One region of the Peribacillus sp. NPDC096540 genome, then DNA from elsewhere that is predicted to be linked to it. Evidence: riboswitches for the same ligand, from Rfam matches in the RefSeq annotation. Region 1 holds a riboswitch; the other holds the start of a gene.

Region 1 (7,821 bases):
TTAAGGGGGTATTTTCAATCGATCCGGAGGAATCCCTTTGGACAACTTGGCATAATATTTCGTATTCATCTTCGTAAAGGAAATCATATCGAAGATCGATAACGACCTTTTCGATTTGGGATAGTAATAATTGTTTAATATTCATAGCATACTTGTCTCCTTTATATATGTATCTCATGCAACGCCAAAATTTGCCCTGAAAATAGTCCTTTGCATCTAGGCATTTTTATTGTCTAAAAAGCTGAGGTTGGATAAACTAATTCATTAGGACAAGAGATTACGGAGGAAATAATAGAATGAGTGATGCAATTCAAGTGAAACAGCTGCGGAAGGAATTTAAGTCGGTATCAAGCCGATCTGGTTTAAAAGGAGCCTTTCGCGATTTACTTACAAGAAATTATAAAATTGTTCCTGCTGTTAACGATATTAATTTTACTGTAAAAAAGGGTGAGATGGTAGCTTATATCGGGGAAAATGGTGCAGGGAAATCGACAACGATTAAAATGCTTACAGGTATTTTAGAGCCAACAGCGGGTGAAATTACGGTAAATGGCATGAATCCACATAAAGAACGGGAAAAGTTCACGCAGACAATCGGGGTTGTATTTGGTCAGCGCTCCCAGCTGTGGTGGGATATTGCAGTTCAAGAATCCTTCCGGTTGCTGAAAAAAGTCTATAAAGTATCAGATGAACAATATAACGACCATATGGAACATGTGATCAAGACACTCGATATCGGCCCTTTGCTCGACAAACCGGTACGTAAACTTTCACTTGGTCAGCGGATGCGCTGTGAGCTTGCTGCAGCACTGATTCACAATCCACCGCTGCTGTTCTTAGATGAGCCGACGATTGGCCTTGATGTGCTCGTGAAAATGAAAATTCGCGAGTTTTTGAAAGAAATCAATAAAAAATATAACACGACAATCCTTTTGACTACCCATGACTTAGGAGACATAGAGGCTTTGTGTGAGCGCGTAATCATGCTTGATGAAGGCCAGATTATTTATGATGGGGAACTGCAGAGTTTGAAAGATAATTGGGCGGAGGAAAAACAGGTTCACTTTCAATTTATTGAACCGGTTGAGTTACATGATTTGCAATCCTTACCGCTGCCGTTTACCGCGAACTGGGTATACGATGAAAAACATCAAACTTACATGGCTATGATGAAAGAGGAAAGCGATCATATTTCACAGCTTGTTTCTGCGGTCGTATCACATTTTAAAATCAAGGACGTCAAAATTCATGAAACCTCTATTGAAGAGATTGTTCGTAATATTTATGAAGAAGGCACGGTCTGACTCTCGTACCATTAAGAAACAACGTGTCTGACAAGAAGGGAGAGGACCATGGGGAAATATCTTGCTATGATTCGCATGCGTTTTTTGATGATGCTTGCGTATCGAACGGATTATTATACTGGTATTTTAATTTATAGTATCAATATTGGTGCTTATTATTTCTTATGGAATGCGATATATGGGGATAAAAGCTCCATCGAAGGACTTTCAAGTACGCAGATGACAACCTATGTAGCGGTTGCCTGGATGGCGCGTGCTTTTTATTTTAATAATATTGACCGTGAAATTGCTAATGAAATAAAAGACGGCAAGGTTGCCATCGAAATGATTCGACCTTATAACTATTTAGGCATGAAGACGATGCAAGGGCTGGGAGAGGGAATATTCCGTTTCTTCTTCTTTTCCATTCCAGGTATGCTGCTGGTAGCTTTTATTTTTCCTATCGAATTGCCACATGAACCGGCAACGTGGGGAATATTCGGCATTTCCTTGCTGTTCAGTTTCATCATTAATACACAAATTAACTTATTAACGGGAATCACTACATTTTTCTTATATAACAACGCAGGGCTAATCCGGGCAAAAAGGGTCATCATTGATTTATTTTCCGGGCTGTTGCTACCAATCAGTTTTTACCCAATATGGGCGCAAGAAGTAATGAAGTATTTGCCTTTTCAAGGGATCAGCTATGTACCAAGCATGATTTTCACAAATGGTTATAGCTCAGGCGATATCGGCATGGCCTTATTACAGCAATTTATTTGGGTCATTATTCTCATAATACCAATTCAGCTTTTATGGATAGTCGCAAAAAAACAGCTGATTATTCAAGGGGGTTGATGAGATGTTCTATGTATCGATGTTTTTTCAATATGTAAGCCAATATATGAAAACGAGATTGCAGTACCGTGCCGACTTTTTCATGGAAATTCTTTCTGACCTATTGAATCAGGTTGTGAATCTGGTATTTATCTTAGTTGTTTTCGGACATACGCAATTTTTAAGCGGTTGGAGCCGTGAAGAAATTATTTTTATATACGGATTCTTCCTTATACCATTTGCTCTTTTTTCTTCATTTTTTAATATCTGGGATTTTAACGATCGCTATATCGTTAAAGGTGAGATGGACCGAATATTAACTAGGCCGATCCACAGCCTGTTTCAAGTCATTTTGGAAAGAATTGAGCTTGAATCATTATTTGGTGTTGTGACCGGCCTGATCATTATTTTCTATTCGGGTGCATCATTGAATCTCGAGCTTACTTGGTATGATCCTATTCTCTTTGTGATTTTTGCAATCGGTGGGGCACTTGCTTATGCGTCCATCTTTGTAGCAATTGCAAGCATTGGGTTCTGGTCGGATGCGAAAACGTCAATCATGCCAATGATGTACAATATCGGGAACTATGGCCGCTATCCGGTTGATATTTATAACAAGGTCATTCGGTTTGTACTTACATGGGTGCTGCCATTCGCGTTTGTCGGCGTGTATCCAGCCTCTTATTTTCTTAGAAAAGAAGAGTGGTATGCTTATGCATTTGCAACACCGGTTATCGGGATTGCCTTTTTCATAGTATCTGTTTTCATTTGGAATCAGGGAGTGAAAAGGTACCGCGGAGCTGGAAACTAAAAAGAATCCCTTCAACATTATTCAGTTGAAGGGATTTTTCTTATTTACGCTTATTCTTTCTTTCAATATATCTAGCTTGTGCTTGAACGAATTGTTGCTTTTCCTCTTCCGTTTCCGGAAAAACCTGAGGAACGGGGGTGGGCTTTCCATCTGCGTCTATTGCTAGCATCGTTAAAAAAGCGCGGGCTGTAAGCTGCTTTTCACCGGTTAATAGGTTTTCTCGCTCCACTTTCACAAATACCTCCATCGACGTCCGATGGGCACAGGTGACATAGGCCTCTAGGTTAATCGCATCCCCTGTCTTGATGGGTGCCAAAAAGTCAAAGGAGTCGCTTGATACGGTCACAACCGGTTTTCGGCAATGGCGCATTGCTGAAATGCAGGCGATTTTATCTACATAGGCCATCACTTTACCTCCAAAGATAGTGTTGTGATGATTCGTATCTGGTGGGAAAACAAGATCAGTTAAAAAAGTCCGTGACTGCCGGATAGGATTAGCATTTGTAAAATCAATACCTTTTTCAATCATTCGACTGTTGATTGACCAGTAGGTTTTTGCGAACGATTGTTGCAGCTTCCACCATATTTTTCAAAGAAGCAATGGTTTCAGGAACGCCCCTTGTTTTCAGGCCGCAGTCGGGGTTAATCCAAAATTGATCTTTATCCAATACTTTGATGCCTCGTTCAATCATATCGACCATTTCCTCGACTGCAGGAACGCGTGGACTGTGAATATCATATACTCCTAGACCAATACCCTTTTCATACGTTTTTTCCTCAAATGCGGAAGCTAGTTCACCGTGGCTGCGAGATGTTTCTATGGAAATTACATCGGCATCCAGGGAAGAGATGACATCCATGAAGCTGTTGAAATCGCAATAACACATATGCGTGTGAATTTGAGTTGTATCTTCCACACTTGAAGTGGAAATCAAGAAGGAGTTCACAGCCCATTTTAAATATTCATCGCGGTCGCCTTTTTTCAATGGAAGACCTTCTCTAAGGGCAGGCTCATCCACCTGAATCATTTTGATTCCGGCAGTTTCTAAGGCTCCCACTTCTTTTTCCAAGGCGAGCGCTAACTGGTAGCAAACATTCTCCCTTGAAATATCATCACGTACAAATGACCAGTTCAGAATTGTTACAGGACCTGTCAGCATTCCTTTTACCGTTTTCTTCGTCAGGGATTGCGCGTACACACTTTCCCGGACTGTCATCGGCTCGATGAAATGAACATCGCCGTAGATAACAGGTGGTTTTACGCAGCGAGAACCGTAAGATTGTACCCAGCCTTTTTCGAGGAAAACGAATCCTCCTAGCTTATGGCCGAAAAATTCAACCATATCTGTTCGTTCAAATTCTCCGTGTACAAGAACATCCAAGCCGATTTCTTCCTGGATATTGATCCATCTGCTGATTTCCTCGTTAACAAATGTTTCATATTGAGCAGCAGTCCATTCTCCTCGTTTGAATTTTCCGCGAGCTTGTTTTACTTCAGCTGTCTGCGGAAAGCTTCCGATTGTTGTTGATGGAAGGAAAGGCAGTTTGAAAAATTCCTGTTGTTTTTGATAGCGCTCTTTAAATGACAGCTGCCGGCCGGCTGTTTTACTCTTCGCGTGTTCGACACCAGTTTGGACGTCTTTATGATTTCGCGCATTTGAACTTGCTAACGTTTGAAGTGCTAATTTGTTAGTGGCTACTTTTTCAGCAATTGCATTGGCACCTTGATTACTACCTTTTACTAGTAGAGTGATTTCTTCAAGCTTCTCATCAGCAAAGGCAAGGGCCTGTTGAACTTCTTTAGTAAGAGCCGTCTCATTTCGAACCGTTACTGGTACATGAAGCAGGGAGCAAGAGGGTTGAAGCCAAATTTGGTCTTCGGCTACGGTTTTTGTGATGGTATTGATCAACTGATTCTTTTTCGATAAATCGGAAAGCCAAATATTTTTCCCATCAATCACACCTGCACCGAGCACTTTGTCTTTCGGGAAACCGAATTCTTGAAGATTACTAAGGTTCTTCCCTTTATCATGGACAAAATCAAGACCGATCCCTTGAACGTGTAATTCAATCACCTCTTGGTAGTGCTCTACCGCATCAAAGTATGTTTGTAGCATGATGTTCAAGTTTGGAGCTGCTTCACTCAATTTTTCATATAAGTAAGTAACAGTTTGCATATCATCTTTAGAAATGGATGAAACAAGGGAGGGCTCATCGATTTGCACCCACTTCACGCCTTCATGTTCTAACTCTTGCAGAATTTGTGTGTATAAAGGCAGGAGACTAAGGATGATTCCAGGTACATCTTGTTTATTGTAGCCTTTAGACAGAGTAATAAAAGTATAAGGTCCGACTAACACGGGCTTAGCTTCAATTCCTAGTTTTTCTTTGGCTTCGCGATAAGAAGCAAGTGGTTTATTTTCTGTCAAAGTCAGCTTTGACGGTTTTAATTCGGGAACGATATAGTGATAATTTGTATTGAACCATTTCGTCATTTCAGAAGCAACTTCATCCTTGTTTCCGCGAGCCATAGAATAATATACAGAAAGGGGAACGGTGCCGCCTTTATAGGCTGAATAACGCTCAGGAACAAGACCGAACATTACAGACATATCGAGCATTTGATCATATAAAGTAAAGTCATTGACAGGAATAATATCAATACCTTGGTCCTTTTGCTTTTGTAAGTTGCCTAAACGGATGGCTTCTAGCTGTGCTGTAAACTCCGATTCATCGATTTTTCCGGACCAGTAAGCTTCTAATGTGCGTTTCCATTCACGATCTTCCCCAATTCGCGGGTACCCTAAACTACTACTTTTCAATATTCCCATCCTCCTACATTCTTTTTTCTTTTAATAAAATAACAATAAAAAAAGCACCCCTAACCATCAAAAGAGAAAGTTAGAAATGCTTAAAATAAAGGGGTATACAAAAACCCCTTAAAATTATAAGGTCCCTAACACTTCCCTATTCTCCGTAGGTTAAAACAGTGTTGTCGAAACAGGCAGGTCTCCTGACTTGAGGAATCTTATTAGCGGCAGGCCTTCCCAATCCGAAAATCAGTGGCATATTGCATAGCGCTAACATTCCTATTACAGTGGCGGGACCGTGCCGGAATTACACCGGACTTCCCTTTTAATCCTAAAAAAATTAGGAACCTATTTCCACATATGAAATTTCACAAACCTGCTGTAAATTAAACTGCAGGTGGCAAAAATTTATAAAATAAAAACTATTATAAAAATTTAGACAATCTTAACATATCCCGACTAAAATGGTCAACAAGGAAAAAAGTCTCGGGAAATGGGGTCTGACCCCGCCCTATATCGACAAAACTATTGGTGCACCTAGGTTTGTTTAAGGATGTGAATGTTGGGAAATGGGGTCTGACCCCTAAATAAAGAATATATTGTTTGGACGGGGAGTATGTATAGGGGAATGGGTTGTTTTGAAATGAGGCGTGGGGGATGACTTTTTACATCTTGATTGCAGGAATCATTTTTTGCATGGTGATGAGCATTCGAACGTTATTTCTTGTTGAGTCGGGAGGAAAGAAGTTTTCTCTGGAGGATATGCTGTGGCTTGGCAATTTATATGCGACGATATTAGTAGGTTTTGCACTGATTTATTTATTATACGAGCTTCAGAATCATTCAGTGATTCTTGATATGGGCAATCGTTTGGACGGCAGTTTTTACGAGCAACTGAAGACTTCTTTTTATTTTAGTGCGATGACGATGTTTTCTGTAGGGTATGGGGATATAGCCCCGATAGGCGTGGGCAGGATGATTGCGACAATCCAGGCATTCATCGGCTATACGCTCCCGGCCGCGTTTGTAATTCGGACAGTGATTGATTTAGATCAGGAAAGGAGGAATAAATGAAAGTTGTGTTTCTTTCAATTATTGGGTACGCTTACCATAATGAAAGAAATGGAGGGGTTAGAATGACTGTTAAAATTGGAGAAAAAGCACCTGATTTTCAACTACCTGCAAACAACGGTGAAAAAGTGTCCCTATCGGATTTTAAAGGCAAACACGTTGTTTTATATTTTTATCCGAAAGACATGACGCCTGGTTGCACAACGGAGGCTTGTGATTTCCGTGACCACAATGAGCAGTTTGAGGAATTGAATGCTGTCATAATAGGGATTAGTCCAGACCCGGCGGCGCGTCATGAAAAATTCATTGAAAAATATGGGTTACCTTTTCTGCTGCTAGCTGACGAAAATCAAGAAGCTGCTGAATTATATGATGTATGGAAATTAAAAAAGAACTTCGGTAAGGAATATATGGGTATAGAACGTTCAACTTTTCTGATTGATAAAGAAGGAACGATCGTTAAAGAATGGCGTAAAGTAAAAGTTAAAGGGCATGTTGAAGAAGCGCTTGAAACTCTTCGTGATCTAGAAAAATAAGGTACAGGCAGATGAAGGATAAGCGAATAACCAGGCTTGCTGCAAGGCTGATTCATCATTCCGTACAATTACAGCCAAAAGAGAGAATCTTGATACGGGGTCATATCAGCACGAAACCGTTATTGAAAGAACTGATTAAAGAAACATACAGAGTTGGGGCATATCCATATGTAGAACTGGAAGACGATGAAATAAGCTGCCACTTGTTAAAAGGGAATGTGAAGGAACAACTTGATACCTTATCACAATGGACTTTGAGGAAATATACTGATATTGATGCGATAATAATCATCTCCGGTGAAGATAACAATGCTGATTTGGCAGATGTACCTGCAGAGAGGCATCGTCTTCATGGAGAAGCGATGAAGTCGTCGACTCTTTTCTATGTAAACAACAGGCGCTGGGTTTTACTTAATTACCCGACCACTAGCTCAGCACAAAAAGCTGGCATGAGCTTTAGCAGGTATGAA
Region 2 (7,821 bases), on a different contig from region 1:
TTTCTGCTAGTATCCCTTCCATTGGCGGTTAAATCAATCGTCACAGGTGCCATATTGAGTTCTGCACGTGCTTTGGGTGAATTCGGGGCTACGCTCATGTTTGCCGGAAATATTCCCGGAAAGACACAGACAATTCCTACCGCTATTTATATCGCCATGGACTCCGGGAATATGACATTAGCCTGGCTATGGGTCGGTGTAATCATTGCTATTTCATTCATCATGCTTTTTGTCGTGACGTACATTAAATGAATGATGATGTTTCTCATATAGGCTAATAAAAAAATGAGGTGCGGCTTCTACATCTTTTAAATGTGTGAAGCCGTTTTTCTCGTACAGTTTTCTTGCAGGGAGGTTCATTTTACCGGTTGAAACGGATAGTTTTTCCCAATTACAAGTAAATTGAAGATGATTCAGCAGTGTTTCTGCTATTCCTTGTCGAAAATAATCTGGATGGACGACAATTCGGCAAATCTCTATATGCATAATTTCTTTTGTATAGGATATTGCTCCAGCTAATGTATCGGCCTTGAAAAAGCCGATAAACGTTTCATTACAATTTATAAATTGGTCATATGTTTCTAATAATGGGGGAATGTCGGCAAATCCAATAATATCTGCTTCTATCTGATAGGCTTTTTTCTGAAGCATAAAAAGCTGTTGGCCATAATTTGAGTCTAGGACTTGAATTTTTTTTATCAAATAATCACATCCTTTAGTTACATTATAATAGATGATGACGAGGAAGATTATTGTTTCTAATCAGTCTATGTTATAATCGACAAACAATATGAACTAATGAAATGAGGAAGAAATTTGTTAACATTTGAAGAAAAATTGAGCATTATTGAAACTTTTCCTGAATTACAGAGGAAAGATGTTTCACTTGGCCGTGTGAATTTCCACTATCCGGAAAGTGTCCAAGAGAAAAAGATCGTCGTTCAGCACCTGCATCCAAATGGAAATGGATTCGTATACGCAGGTCATATGAGAAAGAAAGAAACTGACCGTAAAGGATTTATCAATATACGTGACTATACTGAAGAGGAATTAAAAGATTTGATTCAAAAAAGCATAGCTTATCTATCCGAACCTCCAGTTGAAATCGAAGAAGAAGAAAACGAGTTCGCTAGGTTGGAAGGAACATGGATCGGACTTGAAAAGCAGGAGCTTTCGCTTGTTAGAGAAGATCAACTCTGGAACGTATACTCTGGATCGAATTTGGAGGAGTGTTTCGAGAGCCCGATTGAGGCAGAGCGCTATTTACTGGACGAAGGTTTCCGTCAAAGTAAGAAGAGAAAAATGTAGAATTTTAGGATAATTTGTCGTTGGATTTACAGCGATAATCTTGTTTTTTTTTGATTTTCCATGATATAATATAAGTAATTATTTTTGTTCGGAATAAGTTTGATAGATGGATTTACCGTTATAGGATTCCTCTTGAAACATTATCCAGAACCAAAAATAGTAATAAAATGGATTTTTCCAAACACAGGAGGAACTATCATGGTACAAGGTAAAGTAAAATGGTTTAACGCAGAAAAAGGTTTCGGTTTCATCGAAGTTGAAGGCCAAGACGATGTATTCGTACATTTCTCAGCTATCCAAGGCGAAGGCTTCAAAACTCTTGAAGAAGGCCAAGAAGTTTCTTTCGAAATCGAGCAAGGCGCTCGTGGACCACAAGCAGCTAACGTTCAAAAATAATTGAACGCTTATAAAAAAAGACTCCGATTCTGGAGTCTTTTTATTTTTCCTCTGAAAAGAAAAAAACTAATATGATGCAGGGACTAAATGATTTTCATAATCAGGATTCTTTTTTTACTAATTAACGAATGAAAGGGATATGCATAATCGCATATCCCTTTCATTCAGTTCCTAAATAAAGAGGCGAACTTTTGAAGTCTTGGCAAGTCTGACTCTTGATACATTTGTTCGATTTTTAATGTCACCAATAACTGGCTCTTGGCAAATAGCATGTCCCGAAAATGATCGACCGCTCCGCAAAAATGATTGTAATTGGTTTCACCTGTCCCGAAGACGCCTGTCTTTAAATGAGAAATCGGTAATTGCTCTAGTTCTGCATAAAAGGCAGCTGTTTTGGCAGGAAGCTCTCCATTACCCCATGTATAAGTACCGATGATCAAAGCATCGTATTCTGGCAATATACTGGTATCAAATTCGCTAGTTCGAAAAAGTCCTGCTTCTGGCAAAAGGGAAGCGAGGGCTTCAGCAAGCGCTTTTGTATTGCCGCCAGCGGAATGATAGACAATTGCAACTTTATAGCTCATCGAACCCATTGCTAGCATTTACTTGACTGTATGTTCTTGATTTTTGTTCAAAGAAATCAGTTTTGGTGAGGCCTATGGATTCGTCGTCGAACGTTTTAATCCAGGGCATAGGGTTCTCACTATACTCTTGATACAAGTTTTCAAGTCCTAGCATACGCAGTCGTTTGTTGGCGATGTATTCGATGTACTCGTTGAATTCTTCCAAGTCGAGATCTGCTTTGGTTTGGATATCCTCAAGCATATACTCAGACCATTCTTTTTCAAGTTCAACTGCTTTTTCAATCGTTGTATAGATGAACTTTGTGTTTTCTTCATTATTTAACTCAGGGTATTCATACATCAAGATTTGTACGAGCATTCCAATGAAATCGAAGTGAACCATTTCATCTCGATGTATATAGGAAATCATCGTAGCAGAACCGGTCATTAAGTTTTGGCGCCCTAAGTTGTAATAGAAGGCGAATGCCAGGTAGAAATAAATACCTTCGAGGTTCGTGGAATGAATGAGTGCTTCAAATAAGTGTTGGGGATTGGGATCGTCCACAAACGTTTGATAGGCATCTACAATCGGTTGATTCCGCTTTATCACTTCCGGGTGTTCTTTAATGCGGTCGAAAAGCTGTTTTTGCTTTCCTACCGGAATCAAGGAAGCAAGGATATAGGAATAAGATTCATTATGAATAGATTCCTGCTGGGCCATGTTGGCCAGGATCGCTTTTGCTGCCGGGTCTTTGATATAACGAAGTATTTCCACTAAAGTGGGCGTTTGAAGGCTGTCCATTCCTGCAATCATAGTAAGGATATCAAGGAAAGCATCCTGGATATCTTCATCCAATTCGCCCCACTGCTTTTTATCCTGAATCATGTTCACGCTTGAAGGCTTCCAAAAGTTATTGATGAGCTGTGTATACGTATCATAGAATTTTTCATACTGAATATCGTTCCAAAGGAGAAAGCCTGAGGCTTCCCCTTTGAATACGCCTGTTGCTTTAGTTGGATGCGTAGGTTCGAGCATCCGAATTTTTTTGATATGATTGGACATTCGTTATAACTCCTTTAAAAATAGATTACTGATTTGATCGTTAACTTGAGCAGCTTTCGCAGACATTATCATATTCGGAAGAAGTGGAACGAACATAATATGTTGACTTCAATCCGCTTTCCCATGCTGTTAAATGGATATCCAATAGAACTTTAGCCTTGATTGTGTTGTGGACATACAGGTTAAAGCTGATAGCTTGGTCAATATGACGCTGACGGGCTGCATTTTGTCTGATGCTTTCCAGTTGGTCTAAGTTAAATCGTGTTTTTTTATAATATTCATACGTATTAGGCGTCAATCCAGGTGCTGTCACTTTGAATTTGAAGTTTTTCTTTTCTTCATAAAACTCAATTTCATATAAGGGATCGATTCCATCCGTGGAGTTACCGATTTTAGCCGTTGATGAATTAGGTGCAATGGCCATTAAATATCCGTTTCGGGTACCGTGTTGCTGCACATTTTCTTTTAAATCCATCCATTTTTCATCGGTATAGTCACGAAGTTCGAAATATTGGCCTGTATGCCAATCAGATCCTTCAAAGTATGGGTACGTTCCTTTTTCCTTAGCCAATTCATTGGACGCTTTGATAGTTAAGTAAGCAATTTTTTCGTATAAAGAATCAGCATATTGAACGGCCTCATCTGATTCCCAATATATATTCTGGGTGGCAAGTAAATGATGCCATCCAAATGTTCCTAAGCCAATAGCCCGGTAACGCTTGTTTGAGATGGATGCTTGCTTCACCGGAAGATTGTTCACATCAATTACGTTATCGAGCATGCGAATCTGAATCGGAATCAATCTTTCTAATACATCGCTACTTACCGCGCGAGGCAGATTAATGGAAGAAAGGTTACATACAACGAAATCGCCGCTTTTACGAACTACAACTACATCCCCATCTTCTGTTTCGTATTCATCCGTGATCGTTGAAGGGCTTAAGTTTTGAGCAATCTCTGTGCAAAGGTTGGAACAATAAATCATTCCTTTATGTTTATTAGGATTCTTACGGTTCATTTCATCACGATAGAACATATACGGTACGCCTTCTTCTAGCTGAGAAATCATAATGCTTTTCATGATGTCCATCGCGTTGATTTTTTCAAAGCTATAGCTAGGAAGTGTGCCATTTTCCGCAGCCTCAACAGCGAGAGCGTAATGATGTCTGAAGCTTCCTTCGCCTTTTTTCTCGTCATAAAAATCTTCGAGTGAGAATCCAAGGGTTTGCTTTACGGTATGTGGGTCGAAAAGATACCATTCTTTCCGATCGCGTACGGCTTCCATGAACAAATCAGGAATACATACACCTGTAAAAATATCATGAGCTTTCAACCGGTCATCACCGTTTTGTGTCTTCAAGTCAAGGAAACTCATGATATCTTTATGCCAAGCATCCAAATAAATCGCGATTGCCCCTTTACGCTGACCTAATTGATCTACGCTGACAGCTGTCTGGTTAAACAAACGGATCCAAGGGGTCGTGCCTGAACTGTTTCCAGAGAAACCACGGATATCTGAACCAAGTGAGCGGATTTTACCGACGTAAAGTCCTACACCACCGCCGAATTTAGATACTTTAGCGGCATCATAGTTCGATAGATAAATGCCATCAATAGAATCTTCAATCGCATCAATAAAGCATGAACTTAACTGGCCATGCGTTTTTCCTGCGTTTGATAGGGTAGGTGTCGCGACGGTCATGTACAGATTGGACATCGCCCAGTATGCCTCTTTCACAAGTTGTAGGCGATGTTCTGTTTTTTCCATTCTCATAATTTCCATAGCGATAATCATGAAGCGCTCCTGAGGCAGTTCGTAGACCTTGTCTTTTTTCGGACGGGCTAGGTAGCGGTCGTTTAATAGGTAGATGCCAATATAAGAAAATAGTTTATCTTTTTCCGGATCGATCTCTAAGCCCAATTCTTCTATTTCTTCTTTGGAGTAAGAGTTGAGTAGTTCGGGTTTATAAATCGGGTAGCGTTGTCCCTCTTGCAGTTGAGAGAGTTCTGCGATTAATTCATAGAACGGACCATAGCTCACACTCTCATAGCCCCGATTTGCTTGTGCATCCCTGTACATGGTATTCAAAAGTTCTGCTGCAGCAACAAACGTCCAATCTGGAGCATCTATGTCCACACTTTCGAGAGCAAGCTGGATCAGTTTTTTTGATGTTTGTTCTTCTGTTGATTCACTTTTACGATCTAGCCATTTTGTAAAACGCTTTTTGAATTTTTCCATATCAAGCTGGCCTTCGAATTCCTTGGATAACATCTCAAGCTGGATAGAACTTGTTTCTGTGTCATTTTTCTCTATAGTAGAGTTATATGTTTGAGTCATGAATAATCCTCCTTGTAAACTTCCGTTACATAAAAAAATCCGCCCAATAAATTGAGCGGATCAAACGATAGAATAAAAGAGCCATGAAAAAATAGCCGTTATACTATCGTTTCATCATCTCAATCCCCGAAGAATAAGAAACGTGAAAAATCCAGGCAGGTCTCCTGACTCATGATCATCCTACTTTGAGTTCTTCCCGTATAAAGAGCTATACAGTGGTTTTCTCATTTCGTCACATTTACAGTTGCGGGGACAGTTCCGGGTTTACACCGGATTCCCTTTTCAGCCATCACTGGCACCTTGGATTATATATAATTCTATATATAGTTATTTTTGTGGTTTTTAATATCAATATCTAGTATTTATGCTTATATTATCGTAAGCCATATGAGACGATAATTCAACTAATATATTTGAGAAAAACCAATCCTTATCTATTGACAAAGTGAGGGAAGAGGAAAAAAGATAGAAAGAATTAATAGAGAAATGGGAAATTCAAACACTGAATATAAGAGATTTTATGTTAAAATAAAGTGTATAGTAAAGGTGGATCTCCCTTATAGTAATGATAGAGGTTCCCGGAAAAATATTTATTAAAAGGAGAAATAATCTTGGAAAAAGTATTAGTTTTTGGACATAAAAACCCGGATACAGACACAATCTGTTCAGCTATCGCTTATGCGGATCTGAAAAAACAACTAGGTATCAACGCTGAACCTGTTCGTCTTGGTGAAGTGAATGGTGAAACACAATATGCATTAGACCAATTCAAATTCGAAGCTCCTCGTCTTGTAGAAAAAGTGGCAGGGGAAGCGGATGGTGTGATTTTAGTCGATCACAACGAACGTCAGCAAAGTGCTGAAGACATTGACCAAGTCCGAGTATTAGAAGTTATCGACCATCACCGTATCGCTAACTTTGAAACAAGTGATCCTTTATATTACCGCGCAGAACCAGTTGGCTGCACGGCAACTATTTTAAATAAAATCTATAAAGAAAACGGTATTGAAGTACCTAAAGCAATCGCAGGTCTAATGCTGTCTGCCATCATTTCCGATTCTTTATTGTTCAAATCTCCAACCTGCACAGAGCAAGACGTTGCAGCAGCAATGGAATTAGCGGAGATTGCCGGAGTCAATGCTGAAACATACGGCTTAGAAATGTTAAAAGCAGGCGCTGACCTTAGCGACAAAACAATTGCCCAGCTAATTACTCTTGATGCAAAAGAATTCTCTATGGGAACTGCGAAAGTGGAGATTGCTCAAGTCAATGCTGTGGATCCGAACGAAGTACTTGCAAAACAAGCTGAATTAGAAGCAGCTATTGAAGCGGTTATTGCTACGAAAGAATTAGATTTATTCTTATTCGTTGTAACGGATATTTTAACAAATGATTCTGTTGCCTTGGCTCTTGGGAAATCAACGGAAGCAGTTGAAAAAGCTTATAACGTTACATTGAGCAACAACATTGCCGTCTTAGAAGGCGTTGTATCACGTAAAAAACAAATCGTGCCGGTTTTAACGGACATATTCACTAAATAAAGATGTGAAAAGGGTGCTCTGAAAACTTCGAGCACCCTTTCTATGAACTTTAATAATCAATTTTCAATCATGTCTATAAAAAAGGACTCAAACAAGTCATTTAAATGACGTTTGAGTCTTTTTTTTAATTCAAAGCATCCTTCTCTTTTTCATAGGCGATGACAATTAGTTCTTTATTTGCGTCCTGGCCTAGTTTACTTTCAAAGCTTTTTAGTTCATTCAGTAAATCTTGTGACAGGTTTGCTGCCGTATAATCCTGCTCGGATATCATACTTTTTACTCCTTCCATCTAGATATATTTCATGTATCTATTTTGTCAGTTTAAAAAGTTTCTATTCAGCAAAATTTAAACTTAAGATATTTTACTATCATAAGTGGCGAGCTTTTCAAGCAATTGGGAACTTTCCTGATCGAGACCAAGTATCTGGGAAGAATCACCAACTGAAATTTAAGGACAACCTTATCAACTGCGCCGACTGCAGAAGCATCCCATATTTTTGAATGGGAAAAATCAATGGTGATAGAATCAGACTTTTCATATACCTCGAACTTGGAAACAAAGTCCTGGACCGAGGCAAAAAATAATTATCCGGTTATACGATAAATAATTTT

The links. A riboswitch is a leader RNA that binds a small molecule or an ion and turns the genes downstream of it on or off. The one in region 1 is predicted to bind cobalamin.
Region 2: it holds a riboswitch for cobalamin, as region 1 does, so the genes downstream of both, ACQKMR_RS19090 (ribonucleoside-diphosphate reductase subunit alpha) here and metE (5-methyltetrahydropteroyltriglutamate--homocysteine S-methyltransferase) in region 1, are expected to answer to the same signal.

What each region holds. Positions count from the first base shown of each region.
Region 1 covers NZ_JBNNTG010000027.1:80,812-88,632, forward strand. The annotation lists gene ACQKMR_RS20635 (hypothetical protein) at 1-145, opposite strand, end outside; gene ACQKMR_RS20640 (ABC transporter ATP-binding protein) at 297-1,304, shown strand; gene ACQKMR_RS20645 (ABC transporter permease) at 1,353-2,144, shown strand; gene ACQKMR_RS20650 (ABC transporter permease) at 2,149-2,934, shown strand; gene ACQKMR_RS20655 (acyl-CoA thioesterase) at 2,975-3,463, opposite strand; gene metE (5-methyltetrahydropteroyltriglutamate--homocysteine S-methyltransferase) at 3,456-5,765, opposite strand; cobalamin riboswitch at 5,921-6,111, opposite strand; gene ACQKMR_RS20665 (potassium channel family protein) at 6,402-6,818, shown strand; gene bcp (thioredoxin-dependent thiol peroxidase) at 6,881-7,351, shown strand; gene ACQKMR_RS20675 (aminopeptidase) at 7,363-7,821, shown strand, end outside.
Region 2 covers NZ_JBNNTG010000024.1:31,955-39,775, forward strand. The annotation lists gene modB (molybdate ABC transporter permease subunit) at 1-252, shown strand, start outside; gene ACQKMR_RS19065 (GNAT family N-acetyltransferase) at 214-702, opposite strand; gene ACQKMR_RS19070 (hypothetical protein) at 817-1,308, shown strand; gene ACQKMR_RS19075 (cold-shock protein) at 1,507-1,704, shown strand; gene ACQKMR_RS19080 (flavodoxin domain-containing protein) at 1,869-2,288, opposite strand; gene ACQKMR_RS19085 (ribonucleotide-diphosphate reductase subunit beta) at 2,278-3,330, opposite strand; gene ACQKMR_RS19090 (ribonucleoside-diphosphate reductase subunit alpha) at 3,371-5,668, opposite strand; cobalamin riboswitch at 5,806-5,986, opposite strand; gene ACQKMR_RS19095 (manganese-dependent inorganic pyrophosphatase) at 6,280-7,209, shown strand; gene ACQKMR_RS19100 (hypothetical protein) at 7,334-7,480, opposite strand.